3 regions of the Hydrogenophaga luteola genome follow, and region 2 is predicted to be linked to each of the others. Evidence: predicted binding sites of a transcription regulator. Region 2 holds the regulator's gene; each other region holds the start of a gene.
The links. The regulator FNR, encoded in region 2, switches genes on or off when oxygen is low (the NO sensors DNR and NnrR bind a similar motif). The targets are predictions, from matches to a motif close to TTGATNNNNATCAA.
Positions count from the first base shown of each region.

Region 1: a site for FNR is predicted at 2,357-2,370, ahead of cyoA (ubiquinol oxidase subunit II). Genes of this name have one in related genera too.
Region 3: a site for FNR is predicted at 1,261-1,274, ahead of ACFOPI_RS12890 (hemerythrin domain-containing protein). Genes of this name have one in related genera too.

Region 1 is NZ_JBHRXX010000002.1:29,184-33,179, forward strand. Features, by position in the region: gene soxB (thiosulfohydrolase SoxB) at 1-932, shown strand, start outside; gene ACFOPI_RS03835 (MFS transporter) at 973-2,295, opposite strand; gene cyoA (ubiquinol oxidase subunit II) at 2,471-3,487, shown strand; gene cyoB (cytochrome o ubiquinol oxidase subunit I) at 3,521-3,996, shown strand, end outside.
Region 2 is NZ_JBHRXX010000009.1:159,973-163,968, reverse strand. Features, by position in the region: gene hemN (oxygen-independent coproporphyrinogen III oxidase) at 1-1,325, opposite strand, end outside; gene fnr (fumarate/nitrate reduction transcriptional regulator Fnr) at 1,504-2,223, shown strand; gene ACFOPI_RS19580 (hypothetical protein) at 2,297-2,590, opposite strand; gene ACFOPI_RS19575 (FixH family protein) at 2,639-2,875, opposite strand; gene ccoG (cytochrome c oxidase accessory protein CcoG) at 2,959-3,996, opposite strand, start outside.
Region 3 is NZ_JBHRXX010000005.1:589,681-593,676, forward strand. Features, by position in the region: gene ACFOPI_RS12880 (GMC family oxidoreductase) at 1-207, opposite strand, end outside; gene ACFOPI_RS12885 (3-hydroxybutyryl-CoA dehydrogenase) at 357-1,208, shown strand; gene ACFOPI_RS12890 (hemerythrin domain-containing protein) at 1,327-1,866, shown strand; gene gorA (glutathione-disulfide reductase) at 1,938-3,341, shown strand; gene ACFOPI_RS12900 (MgtC/SapB family protein) at 3,436-3,996, opposite strand, start outside.

The DNA.
Region 1 (3,996 bases), on a different contig from region 2:
ACGAGGTGCGGGCCAAGGGCGCGCAGGCCGTGGTCGTCATCTCGCACAACGGCATGGACGTGGACATCAAGATGGCCTCGCGCGTGACCGGCATCGACGCCATCCTGGGCGGCCACACGCACGATGGCATGCCCGCGCCGCTGGTGGTCAAGAACGCCAAGGGCCAGACCCTGGTGACCAACGCCGGCTCAAACAGCAAGTTCCTGGGCGTGCTCGACTTCGACGTGCGCGGCGGCAAGGTGCAGGACTTCCGCTACAAGCTGCTGCCCGTGTTCGCCAACCTGCTGCCGGCCGACCAGGAGATGCAGGCCTACATCGACAAGGTGCGCGCACCCTACAAGGCCAAGCTGGACGAGACGCTGGCCGTGTCCGAAGGCCTGCTGTACCGCCGCGGCAACTTCAACGGTTCCTGGGACCAGCTCATCGTGGACGCGCTGATGGAAGTCAAGGGCGCCGACATGGCCTTCTCGCCGGGTTTCCGCTGGGGCACGACCATCCTGCCGGGCCAGGCCATCACGCGCGAACTCATGATGGACCAGGTGGCCATCACCTACCCGACCAGCACGCTGACCGAGATGAGCGGCGAGACCATCAAGACGGTGCTGGAAGACGTGTGCGACAACCTGTTCAACCCCGACCCGTACTACCAGCAGGGCGGCGACATGGTGCGCGTGGGCGGTCTGGCCTACACCTGCGACCCGAACGCCGGGGCGGGCAAGCGCATCAGCAACATGGTGCTGAACGGCAAGCCCATCGAGGCCAGCAAGACCTACAAGGTGGCTGGCTGGGCGCCGGTGGCCGAAGGCGCCAAGGGCGAGCCGATCTGGGACGTGATGGAGGCGTACTTCAAGAACCACAAGACCATCGCGCCGCGCAAGATCAACACACCCAAGCTGGTGGGCATGCAGGGCAACCCGGGCATGGTGGTCTGAGGCGCGGCGCCGACCCTTGCGGGTCGGCTTCCATGAGGCCTCAGTCGCGCGCTTCGAGCGAACGGTTCAGGTGGAGCGCGCCCAGGGTGCAGGCCGCGCCCGAGAGCAGGTAGAGGCTGACGAAGGCCAGCCCGAAGTGGGCCGACAGGCCCAGCGCCACCAGCGGCGCAAAGGCGGCGCCGAACAGCCAGGCCAGGTCGGAGGTGAGCGCGGCGCCGTTGTAACGGAAGCGCGGCGCGAAGTTGGCCGTGACCGTGCCCGAGGCCTGGCCGTAGGACAGGCCCAGCAAGATGAAGCCGATCAGGATGAACAGGTCCTGGCCCACTTCGCCGCCGTTGAGCAGCATCGGCGCAAATCCGCTGAACACGCCGATCAGCACCGCCAGGCTGCCCAGGGTCGTGCGACGACCGTAGCGGTCGGCCAGCCAGCCCGATGCGACGATGGCCCCGGCGCACAGGAAGGCGCCCACGATCTGCACCACCAGGAAGCCGGTCACCGGCTGACCGGCATAGATGTGGATCCACGACAGCGGGAACACCGTGACGATGTGGAAGAGGGCGTAGCTGGCCAGCGCAGCGAAGGCGCCGATGAACACGTTGTGGCCCTGCGAGCCCAGCAGCTCGCGGGTGGACACGGGCTCGAACTCCTGCCGGTTCAGCAGGCCTTCCTCCTCGTGCGCGCTCACCAGCTGCAGGCGGGCGAACAGCGCGACCACGTTGATGGCAAACGCCACGAAGAAGGGGTAGCGCCAGCCCCAGCTGAGGAAGTCCTCCTGCGACAGGCTGCTGGTGAGGTAGGCGAACAGGCCGGCGGCGAGCACGAAGCCCAGCGGCGCCCCAAGCTGGCCGAGCATGGCGTACCAGCCGCGGCGGCTGGCCGGCGCGTTCAGCGCCAGCAGCGAGGGCAGGCCGTCCCAAGACCCGCCCAGCGCCAGGCCCTGGCCCAGGCGCAGCACGGTCAGCAGCAGGATGGCCACACCGCCCAGGCTGGCATGGCCGGGCAGAAAGGCCATGCCCGCGGTGCAGGTGCCCAGCAGGAAGAGGGCGATGGTCAGCTTGGTGGCGCGGCCCCAGCGGCGCTGCACCGCCATCGACAGCACTGTGCCGATGGGGCGGGTGACAAAGGCCAGCGCAAAGATCGCGAAGGCGAACAGCGTGCCGTCCAACCGGCTGAGATGCGGGAAAAACACCGCCGGGAACACCAGCACCGAGGCGATGCCGAAGACGAAAAAGTCGAAGTATTCCGAGGTCCGTCCGATCACCACACCGACGGCGATGTCGCCCGGGCTGGTGTGTTCGTGGGTCGGTGCGGCGGCGGGCTGGCGGGGCGCGGCGCCGGGGGTTTCAAGGCTATGGCTGGGCATGTGGAGATTCCGGAGGGCCGATTTTGAGCGACCCCTATATCGTGACTCGAAGTCCGGCGCATTGACATAGGACAAAACGTCCAATCGAAAACCGGGTGGAAAGCCGATACATTCCCGCCGGTTCCGCAACTGGGGTTTACCCGGTTCGGCTGGTCGAGAACTTGTCCTGCTCCACATGCGCCCCACCACACCGCTCCGCCTTGTCGCCTTGCCCCTGCTCGCCAGCCTGCTGACCGGCTGCAGCAAGCTGGTCGTGCTCAACCCCGCCGGCGACGTGGCGGCCCAGCAGGGCGACTTGGTCGTGGTCGCCACCGTGCTGATGCTGCTGATCATCGTGCCGGTGATCGCGCTGACCCTGTGGTTCGCCTGGCGCTACCGCCAGGGCAGCCGGCACGCCGAGACCGACTACGCGCCCGACTGGCACCACTCGACCAAGCTGGAGCTGGTGATCTGGGCCGCGCCACTGGTGATCATCATCGCGCTGGGGGCGATCACCTGGATCACCACCCACAAGCTCGATCCCTACCGCCCGCTGGACCGCATCTCCGAGCAGAAGGCCCTGCCCGAAAACGTGAAACCGCTGGAAGTGCAGGTGGTGTCGCTGGACTGGAAGTGGCTGTTCGTGCTGCCCGAACAGGGCATCGCCACCGTCAACGAGCTGGCCGCACCTGTGGACCGCCCGATCCGCTTCACGCTGACCTCCAGCAGCACCATGAACGCGTTCTACGTGCCCGACCTGGCCGGCATGATCTACACCATGCCCGGCATGCAGACCGAGCTGAACGCGGTGATCAACCAGCCTGGCGTGTTCCGCGGCATGTCCTCGCACTACAGCGGCGCGGGCTTCTCGGGCATGAATTTCCGCTTTCATGGCCTGAGCGAACAGGACTTCGAGCAGTGGGTGGCCAAGGCCAAGGCCGAGGGCCAGCCGCTGACCCGCCAGTCATATCTCGCCCTGGCCAAACCCAGCGAGCGCCACCCGGTGGAACGTTTCTCGTCGGTCGAGGCCGGCCTGTTCGACCGCGTGGTGAACCTCTGCGTGGAAGAGGGCAAGACCTGCATGCACCAGGTGATGGCGCTGGACGCTTCGCGCAACCGCGCCCATCGCAGCACTCGCGCCCTCGAAGCCGCCGCCGCGCAGGAGATCTGCTCCGCCGACGACACGCTGCCCACGTTCACCGCCCGCCCCTGAGCACCGACCGACCCGTTCACCCAAGACACCGCCATGTCCGCTGATCCTTCTTCCGTTACCAACCACTGGCTGCTGGGGCGCCTGAGCTGGGACTCGATTCCCATGGCGCACGACCCGATCATCCTGGCGACCTTCGTCATGGTGGCCATCGGCGGGCTGGCCGTGCTCGCCCTGCTGACGAAGTTCCGCCTGTGGGGCCCGCTGTGGCGCGACTGGTTCTGCAGCATCGATCACAAGAAGATCGGCATCATGTACATGGTGCTGGGGCTGGTGATGCTGCTGCGCGGCTTTGCCGACGCGATCATGATGCGCCTGCACCAGGCCATGGCCTTCGGCGACAACCTGGGCTACCTGCCGCCGCACCACTACGACCAGATCTTCACCGCCCACGGCGTGATCATGATCTTCTTCGTGGCCATGCCCCTGGTCACCGGGCTGATGAACTACCTGGTGCCGCTGCAGATCGGTGCGCGCGACGTCGCCTTCCCCTTCCTCAACAACTTCAGCTT
Region 2 (3,996 bases):
AAAACCATGGCGATGGCGCGAACCAGATACCAACCTGCTGGCGTCACCTCCACACCAGAGTCGTCGATGCGAACCAGTCCGTGTTCGGCATAGCCGGCCAACACCTCCAGCTCGCGAGCAAAGTAGCTCTTGCAGTCGATCAGGTGTCCCAGGTTGATTGATTCGAACTGAAGCTGCCCCTGGCACATCAGGGACATGATCACGGAGCGGCGCAACAAATCGTCCCTGGTCAGTGCCAACCCGCGCACGATCGGAAGACGACCCTGGTCCAGCGCGTCGTAATACTCCTCAATCGTCTTGGCGTTCTGGCTGTAGGTCGCACCGATGCGGCCGATGGCCGAAACACCCAAAGCGATCAGGTCGCAGTCGGGCTGCGTGCTGTAGCCCTGGAAATTTCGGTGCAACCGCCCCTGTCGCTTGGCCACGGCCAATGCATCCGTCGGCAACGCGAAGTGATCCATGCCGACGTAGACGTACCCCGCATCGCTCATGGCATCCAGCGAAGCCGACAGCATCGACAGCTTGTCTCCCGCGCTGGGCAACTCGGCGGCCACGATCCGGCGCTGCGGTTTGAAACGTGCTGGCAAGTGAGCGTATGCGTAGAGCGCGATGCGGTCGGGGCGCAACTGGTTGACTTGGGCAAGCGTGCGGGCAAACGACTCGGGCGTCTGCAATGGCAAGCCATAGATGAGGTCCACGTTGACCGACTCAAATCCGATCTTGCGTGCCGTCTCGACCAGTGCGAACACCTGCTCGACCGGTTGCACCCGGTGCACCGCTTTCTGAACAGCGGGATCGAAATCCTGTACACCGAAACTCAGTCGGTTGAAACCCAACCTGGCCAGTGTCTGCAAACGCTGGTCCGTCACCGTGCGAGGGTCGACCTCTATGGAGTACTCGCCTCCTGGCACGAGCGTGAAGTTGCGGCGGATCATTGTCAGAAGATCCTCCAGCTCGGCGTCGGACAGGAAGGTCGGCGTTCCTCCTCCCAGATGCAGCTGGGACACGGCGTGCCCCTTCCCGAAGTGCTGCACCTGAAGCTCCACCTCACGCGACAGATACCGCAGGTATTCCGCAGCCCTTTCGTGGTGCTTGGTGATGACCTTGTTGCAGGCGCAGTAGTAGCAGACAGACTCGCAGAAAGGAATATGGACGTACAGCGACAACGGCAATGCGAGCGACCCAGCCCGACGTTGTTCCAGCGCCTGGATGTAGTCGCTCTCCGTGAACGCTTCTACAAAGCGGTCTGCGGTGGGGTACGAGGTGTAACGGGGACCCGGGATGTCGAATCGCTTGAGCAATTCGTCGGAAATGGCGTGACTCACAAACAATTCTCCAGTTCTCAGCGCGAATGTGCACCAAGGCAGAAATAGCACCCTTGATCAAGATCAAGGGCCGTCCAAGCCCCGGGGTTTCCCCCCATCCCCCCAACGAGGGTGAGCGCTTCCGCCTTGCTGGCACTTGTGACCATGCGTTAAGCTTCGGGCGAAATCTGGAAGATTTATGGACATTCACAGCATCAAAGTCGCCTGTTCCAGTTGCAACCTCCGGGAGTTGTGTCTGCCCATGGGCCTCAACCCTGAGGAAATGGACAAGCTGGACACCGTGATCTCCACGCGCAGGAGGATCAAGCGGGGAACAGCCCTGTTCAATACCGGCGACAAGTTCACTTCGCTCTACGCGGTGCGATCGGGCTTCTTCAAAACCTGCGTGACCACCGCCGACGGCAGGGACCAGGTCACCGGTTTCCAGATGACCGGTGAAATCATCGGCATGGATGGCATCGTCAGTGACCGTCATTCCTGTGACGCCATTGCTCTTGAGGACGCCGAAGTCTGTGTGATGCCGTTTGACCAGGTGGAAGAGCTGTCACGGGAGTTCACCACGCTGCAGCACCATGTCCACAAGATCATGAGCCGGGAAATCGTCCGCGATCACAGCGTGATGCTGCTGCTGGGCAGCATGCGTGCCGAGGAACGTCTCGCAGCCTTCCTGCTCAACCTCGTCCAGCGTCTGCATGCACGCGGCTTCTCACAGTCCGAGCTCATCCTGCGTATGACCCGGGAAGAGATCGGGAGTTACCTGGGCATGAAGCTTGAAACCGTGAGCCGGACGTTCTCGAAGTTCGTCGAGGAAGGCATCATCGAAGTCAAACAACGCTATGTGCACATCAAGAACACCGATGCGCTCAAGCAGATCGTGAACCCCCAGACCTGCCGCTGAACCTATTCGACCCCTCCAAAAAACCCCGCTCAGGTCTGAACCCTGAGCGGGGTTTTTATTTGCGAAACGCAGATCAGCTGCACCCGCCGTTGCGGGCACAGTCCTGGGGACGCTCCGTTTCAGGTACCGGACAGCGATTGACCTCGAAGGGAGACATGGCGAGCAAGGTGGTCAGCGCGCTCGATGCCATGGTGACACACCAGAACACGAAGAACGCCAGTGTGTAGATGGCCTGTCGAGACAGCTCCAGGGGGTTACCGAACCAGTGGAGATCACCCGGGTCGACCATGGCGAAAACAATCATCTCGAGCACCGAAGCCACTAGAAATGCTGGCCACGCTATCCACATCCACCGCTGAGCTTTCATGAGTCGTATCCTTCACTCCTGTGTGGCTGCATTCGGTGATGCGGCGTCCTACTTGGAGGGGGCCGCCGGTACGACCGGCGAAGCGGCGTGATTGCGCGCCTGATGGGCCGGCTGCATCTTGGCCAATGCATCGACCTTGGCCTGCCCTTCAAGCCGCTGAGCGGCGGCAAGATCTCTCTCGTAGTCGGACTTGTTGAGCACAGGATCGGGGTTCTTCACTGCGATGACCAAGGTGATCACGCCAGCGACGATCACGGCAACAGGCCCACCGACCACCAGCCACATGTGGGGCACCTTCCACCACGGCGTGGCCGGGTGATGACTTGGATTTGCTGACATGACTTGTTCCATAAGCGTGTGAATTCAGTTTAGCGTGGAACGATGAAGACGGCCTTCTCCACCACCTCAGACACATCGCTGCCGGTGGACCGGATGGTGAACCGTATCGGGTGCGAGCCGGCGGGCGCGGCGTTGGGCGGGATCTGGACGCGCACGGCGGCGGAGCGCACTTCTGTGGAAAGCACGTCCACTTCGGTTTCCGACGCGATCATCACGCCCTCCAGTCCCTCGACACTGATCTGGTAGCGCTGCGGAGACTCGGTCGCATTCATGATTTGCAGGCGGAACACGTTTTCGATGCGCCCCTGCTCCACCATGCGCGCCAGTGCTCCGCGGTCGCGAATCACATCGACCTTCAGCGGCGTGCGCAGGAAGAGACTGACAAACACGGCCAGGGTGATGACCGACAGAATGGTGGTGTAGACGAGTACCCTGGGACGGAAGGCGTGACGGACCATCTGCTCGCGGGTCCAGCCCTTGGCCATGCCATTCTGAGTCGAGTACTTGACCAGTCCGCGCGGATAGCCGACCTTGTCCATCACCTCGTCGCAGACATCGATGCAGGCCCCACAACCGATGCATTCGTACTGCAATCCGTTGCGGATGTCGATGCCCGTCGGACAGACCTGCACGCAGAGCGTGCAGTCGACACAGGCACCCAATCCCAGGGCTTTGGGGTCTGCCTTTTTGGAGCGCGCCCCGCGCGGCTCCCCACGTGCCTTGTCGTAGGTCACGATCATCGTGTCCTTGTCGAACATCGCGCTCTGGAAGCGGGCATACGGACACATGTACTTGCAGACCTGCTCGCGCATGAAGCCCGCGTTTCCGTAGGTCGCGAACCCGTAGAAGAAGATCCAGAAGGTCTGCCAAGGGCCCAGCGAGGCGGCCATGCTCAGACTCGCCAGCTCCCGGATAGGGGTGAAGTAGCCGACAAAGGTGAAGCCTGTCCAGAGCGCGAACAGGATCCACAAGGCATGTTTGAGCGAACGCTTGCCGAACTTGCGGGCATCCAGGCTCGACTCATCCAGCCGGATCCGCGCCGAGCGGTCGCCCTCCACCTTCTTCTC
Region 3 (3,996 bases), on a different contig from region 2:
CAGGCCCGGCTGCGGCACGGTCGAATAGTCCCAGCCGTTGAGCTGGTACTTGGCCATCACCGCCAGCCCCGCCGGGCAGTGGATGAGCACACTGCGGTCCGGCGGACCGGCTTCGAGCAGGGCGACGCGAACGGCGGGATCCTCGCTCAGGCGGCCGGCCAGCACGCTGCCCGCGGACCCGCCGCCCACGACGATGTAATCGAACATGTTGACTCCTGGCGTCGCGCGCCTGTCAAGCCGGTGCAAGACGCTGCGCGACAATGCGGGGCAAGGTAGCACAGGGCCCTGCGCCGCAGTAGGCTGGCCCGCCTAGAGCGCCTCCGTCTTTACCCTCATCTTCCAGGAGTGATTCCCTCATGAGCAGCATCCAGACCGTCGGCATCATCGGCGCCGGCACCATGGGCAACGGCATCGCGCAGGCCTGCGCCGTCAGCGGCATCCGCGTCGTCATGGTCGACGTGGCCCAGGCCGCGGTGGACAAGGGCCTGGCCACCGTGGCCGGCAGCCTGGACCGCCTGATCAAGAAGGAAAAGCTCACCGCCGAGGGCAAGGCCGCCGCGCTGGCGCTCATCAAGGGCTCCACCAGCTACGACGACCTCAAGGGCGCGCAGCTCGTGATCGAGGCCGCGACCGAAAACGAAGGCCTGAAGGTCAAGATCCTGCAGCAGCTCGACGACATCCTGGCGCCCGAGGTGATCGTCGCCACCAACACGAGCTCGATCTCGATCACCAAGCTGGCCGCCGCGACGAAGCGCTCGGACAAATTCATCGGCATGCACTTCTTCAACCCGGTGCCCATGATGGCGCTGGTGGAGATCATCCGCGGCCTGCAGACCAGCGACACCACGCACGACGCCGTCAAGGCCTTGGCCGAGGCCCTGGGCAAGACGCCGATCACAGTGAAGAACGCGCCCGGTTTCGTGGTCAACCGCATCCTGGTGCCCATGATCAACGAGGCCTTCTTCGTGCTGGCCGAGGGTGTGGCCACGCCGGAAGACATCGATGCCGGCATGAAGCTGGGCACCAACCAGCCCATCGGCCCGCTGGCCCTGGCCGACATGATCGGCCTGGACGTGTGCCTGGCCGTCATGAACGTCTACATGGCCGAGTTCAACGACAGCAAGTACCGCCCCGCCCCGCTGCTTAAGGAGATGGTTGCGGCCGGCTGGCTGGGCCGCAAGACCGGCAAGGGTGTGTACACGTACTGACCTCCGCGCCATATCGCACTTCATCGGAAGCCCGCTTTGGCGGGCTTTCTTTTTGAGGCAGATCAATGGGCGCTGCCGCGGTGTCTCCAGAATTGATTGCATGTTAAAGGAGTCTCCCATGAGCGCAGCCCCCGTCTCCATCGCAATCTTCGAATTCCTCGACAGCACCCACCAGGACATCCAGGACCATGTGCGGCAACTGCACGGGCTGGTGGAGGCCATCGAGTCCGAGGGACTGAACGCAGCCAACCGGGCGCTGGCCCGCCGCGTGCTGAACTACTTCAACACCGAAGCGCGCCAGCACCACCTGGACGAAGAGAAGCACATCTTTCCCTCCCTGCTGGCCAGCCAGGACGCCGAGGTCGTGCAGGCGGCCGAGCACCTGATCCAGGACCACGGCTGGCTGGAAGAGAACTGGATCCAGATCGCGCCCTCGCTGGAGGCTGCGACCAACGGCAATCTCTGGTTCGACCCCGCGGAGTTGCGGCACGCGCTGGAGGTGTTCGAGGCCCTGTACCTAGACCACATCCTGCTGGAGGAGTCGCTGGCCTATCCCGAGGCCAGGAAGCGGTTGGCCGGCATCGACACCATCGGCATGGGCCGCGAGATGGCGCGGCGGCGCGTGATGGCCCAGGACGAGGTGCGCGCCCTCGCCTGAGAGCCCCTGCACAGTAGGTGCCAAGGAGCGTCCCCGTACACTGAAAGGCTTCCTGTCCTGCACCTGAAGCCATGAGTTCATTCGACTTCGACCTCTTTGTCATCGGTGGCGGCAGCGGCGGTGTGCGCGCCGCGCGCATGGCCGCCGGGCGCGGCGCCCGCGTCGCACTGGCCGAGACCCTGGGAACCGACGGCTTGGGCGGCACCTGCGTCAACGTGGGCTGCATCCCCAAGAAGCTCTACAGCTACGCGGCGCACTACCACGACGCCTTCGAGGAGTCGCACGGCTTCGGCTGGGAAGGCGCGAAACCCGTCCTGAACTGGGCGACGCTCAAGGCCAACCGCGCGAAAGAGATATCGCGCCTCAACGGCGTCTACGCCAACCTGCTGCGCGGCTCCGGTGTGACGGTCATCAACGGATTTGCGCGCATCGACGGTCCACACGCCCTGACCGTGTCCACGCTCAACGCCGACGGATCGCCCGGCCACCAGGCCTTCACGGCCGCAAACATCCTGGTGGCCACCGGTGGCACGCCCTTCGTGCCGCATTTCACCGGACGCGAGCACGTCATCACCTCCAACGAGGTGTTTGACCTCGAACCCTTCCCGCATCGCCTGCTGGTGGTGGGCGGCGGCTACATCGCCTGCGAGTTCGCGTCCATCTTCAATGGCCTGGGCGCCCAGGTCACGCAGCTCTACCGCGGCGAGCAGGTGCTGCGCGGCTTCGACGACGAGATCCGCCACTTCGTGGCCGGCGAAATGCAGAAGTCCGGCGTCGACCTGCGCCTGAACGCCGGCGTAGTGGACATCCGCAAGACCGCAGAAGGCCTGCGCGCCGAGCTGGAGGACGGCAACGTGGTCATGGCCGACGCGGTGCTCTATGCCACCGGCCGCAAGCCCAATGTTCAAGGCCTGGGGCTCGAAGCACTGGGTGTCGCCCAGGGCGCGCAGGGCGAGGTGCTGGTGGACGAACGCTACCGCACCAATGTGCCCCACATCTGGGCCGTGGGCGACGTCACCAACCGGGTGCAGCTCACGCCCGTGGCGCTGGGAGAGGCCATGGTGGTGGTGGATCAGCTGTTCGGCCCCGCGGCCGGCAAGGCGCCGCGCAGCATGGGCTACGAGTTCATCCCGACCGCCGTGTTCACCCACCCGAGCATTGGCACCGTGGGCTACAGCGAGGCGCAGGCGCGCGAGAAGTTCGGCGCCATCACCGTCTTCCGCAGCGAGTTCAAGGCGCTGAAACACACGCTCTCGGGCAGCAGCGAGCGCACGCTGATGAAGCTGATCGTGGACACAGCCAGCGACCGCGTGGTCGGCCTGCACATGGTGGGTGCCGAGGCCGGCGAGATCGTGCAGGGCTTTGCGGTGGCGATGAAGGCCGGCGCCACCAAGGCGGTGTTCGACAGCACCATCGGCATCCACCCGACGGCAGCCGAAGAGTTCGTGACCATGCGCGAACCGGTCAAGGGATAAAGGCCCCCGCACTCCGCCGCTGCGCGGGTCGCTGCCCCCCACGGGGGCTGATCCGGCTTGGGGCGGCCCGGCGCCGGATCGCATCTTCACGCGCTCAGGCGCTGCCCATCCACACCACCCCGGCCGCCACCAGCACGGTGTGCAGCCACAAACCCGGCGCCAGCCAGCGCAGGTAGGCGGCGCCGCCCGTCAGGCCCGCGGTGACGCTCTTGCTCGCCGCATGCACCAGCAAGGCCAGCGCCACCGCCCACACGCCAGCCGGTCCCGACACCGGCGTGGTGGCCGAAAACACCGCCGCCAGCGCCGAATGCAGGTCGGCCAGCGCGGCGACCAGTGCGCCTGCCACCAGGCCCGCATCACCCAGCCAGCGCTGCAAGGCGTGCACCACCAGCTGGATGCTGCTGAGCAGCATGGCCACGGCCGCGGCGCCGCGCAGACTGAACATGCGGTCACCGCCACGCACCGCCAGTCCCTCGATGCGTGGAGACGAAACCGACAGCCCATCGCCATCGGTCGGCGCACCGCGCAACAGCACCCAGCCCCACAGAGCCACCACCCCGGCACCCACCAGCGCCAGCAGCCAGAGCTGCGCCAGCCAGGCCGGCTGCATGGCCGCAGCCACCAGCAGCAACTGCAACTGGGTGGACACGCAGGA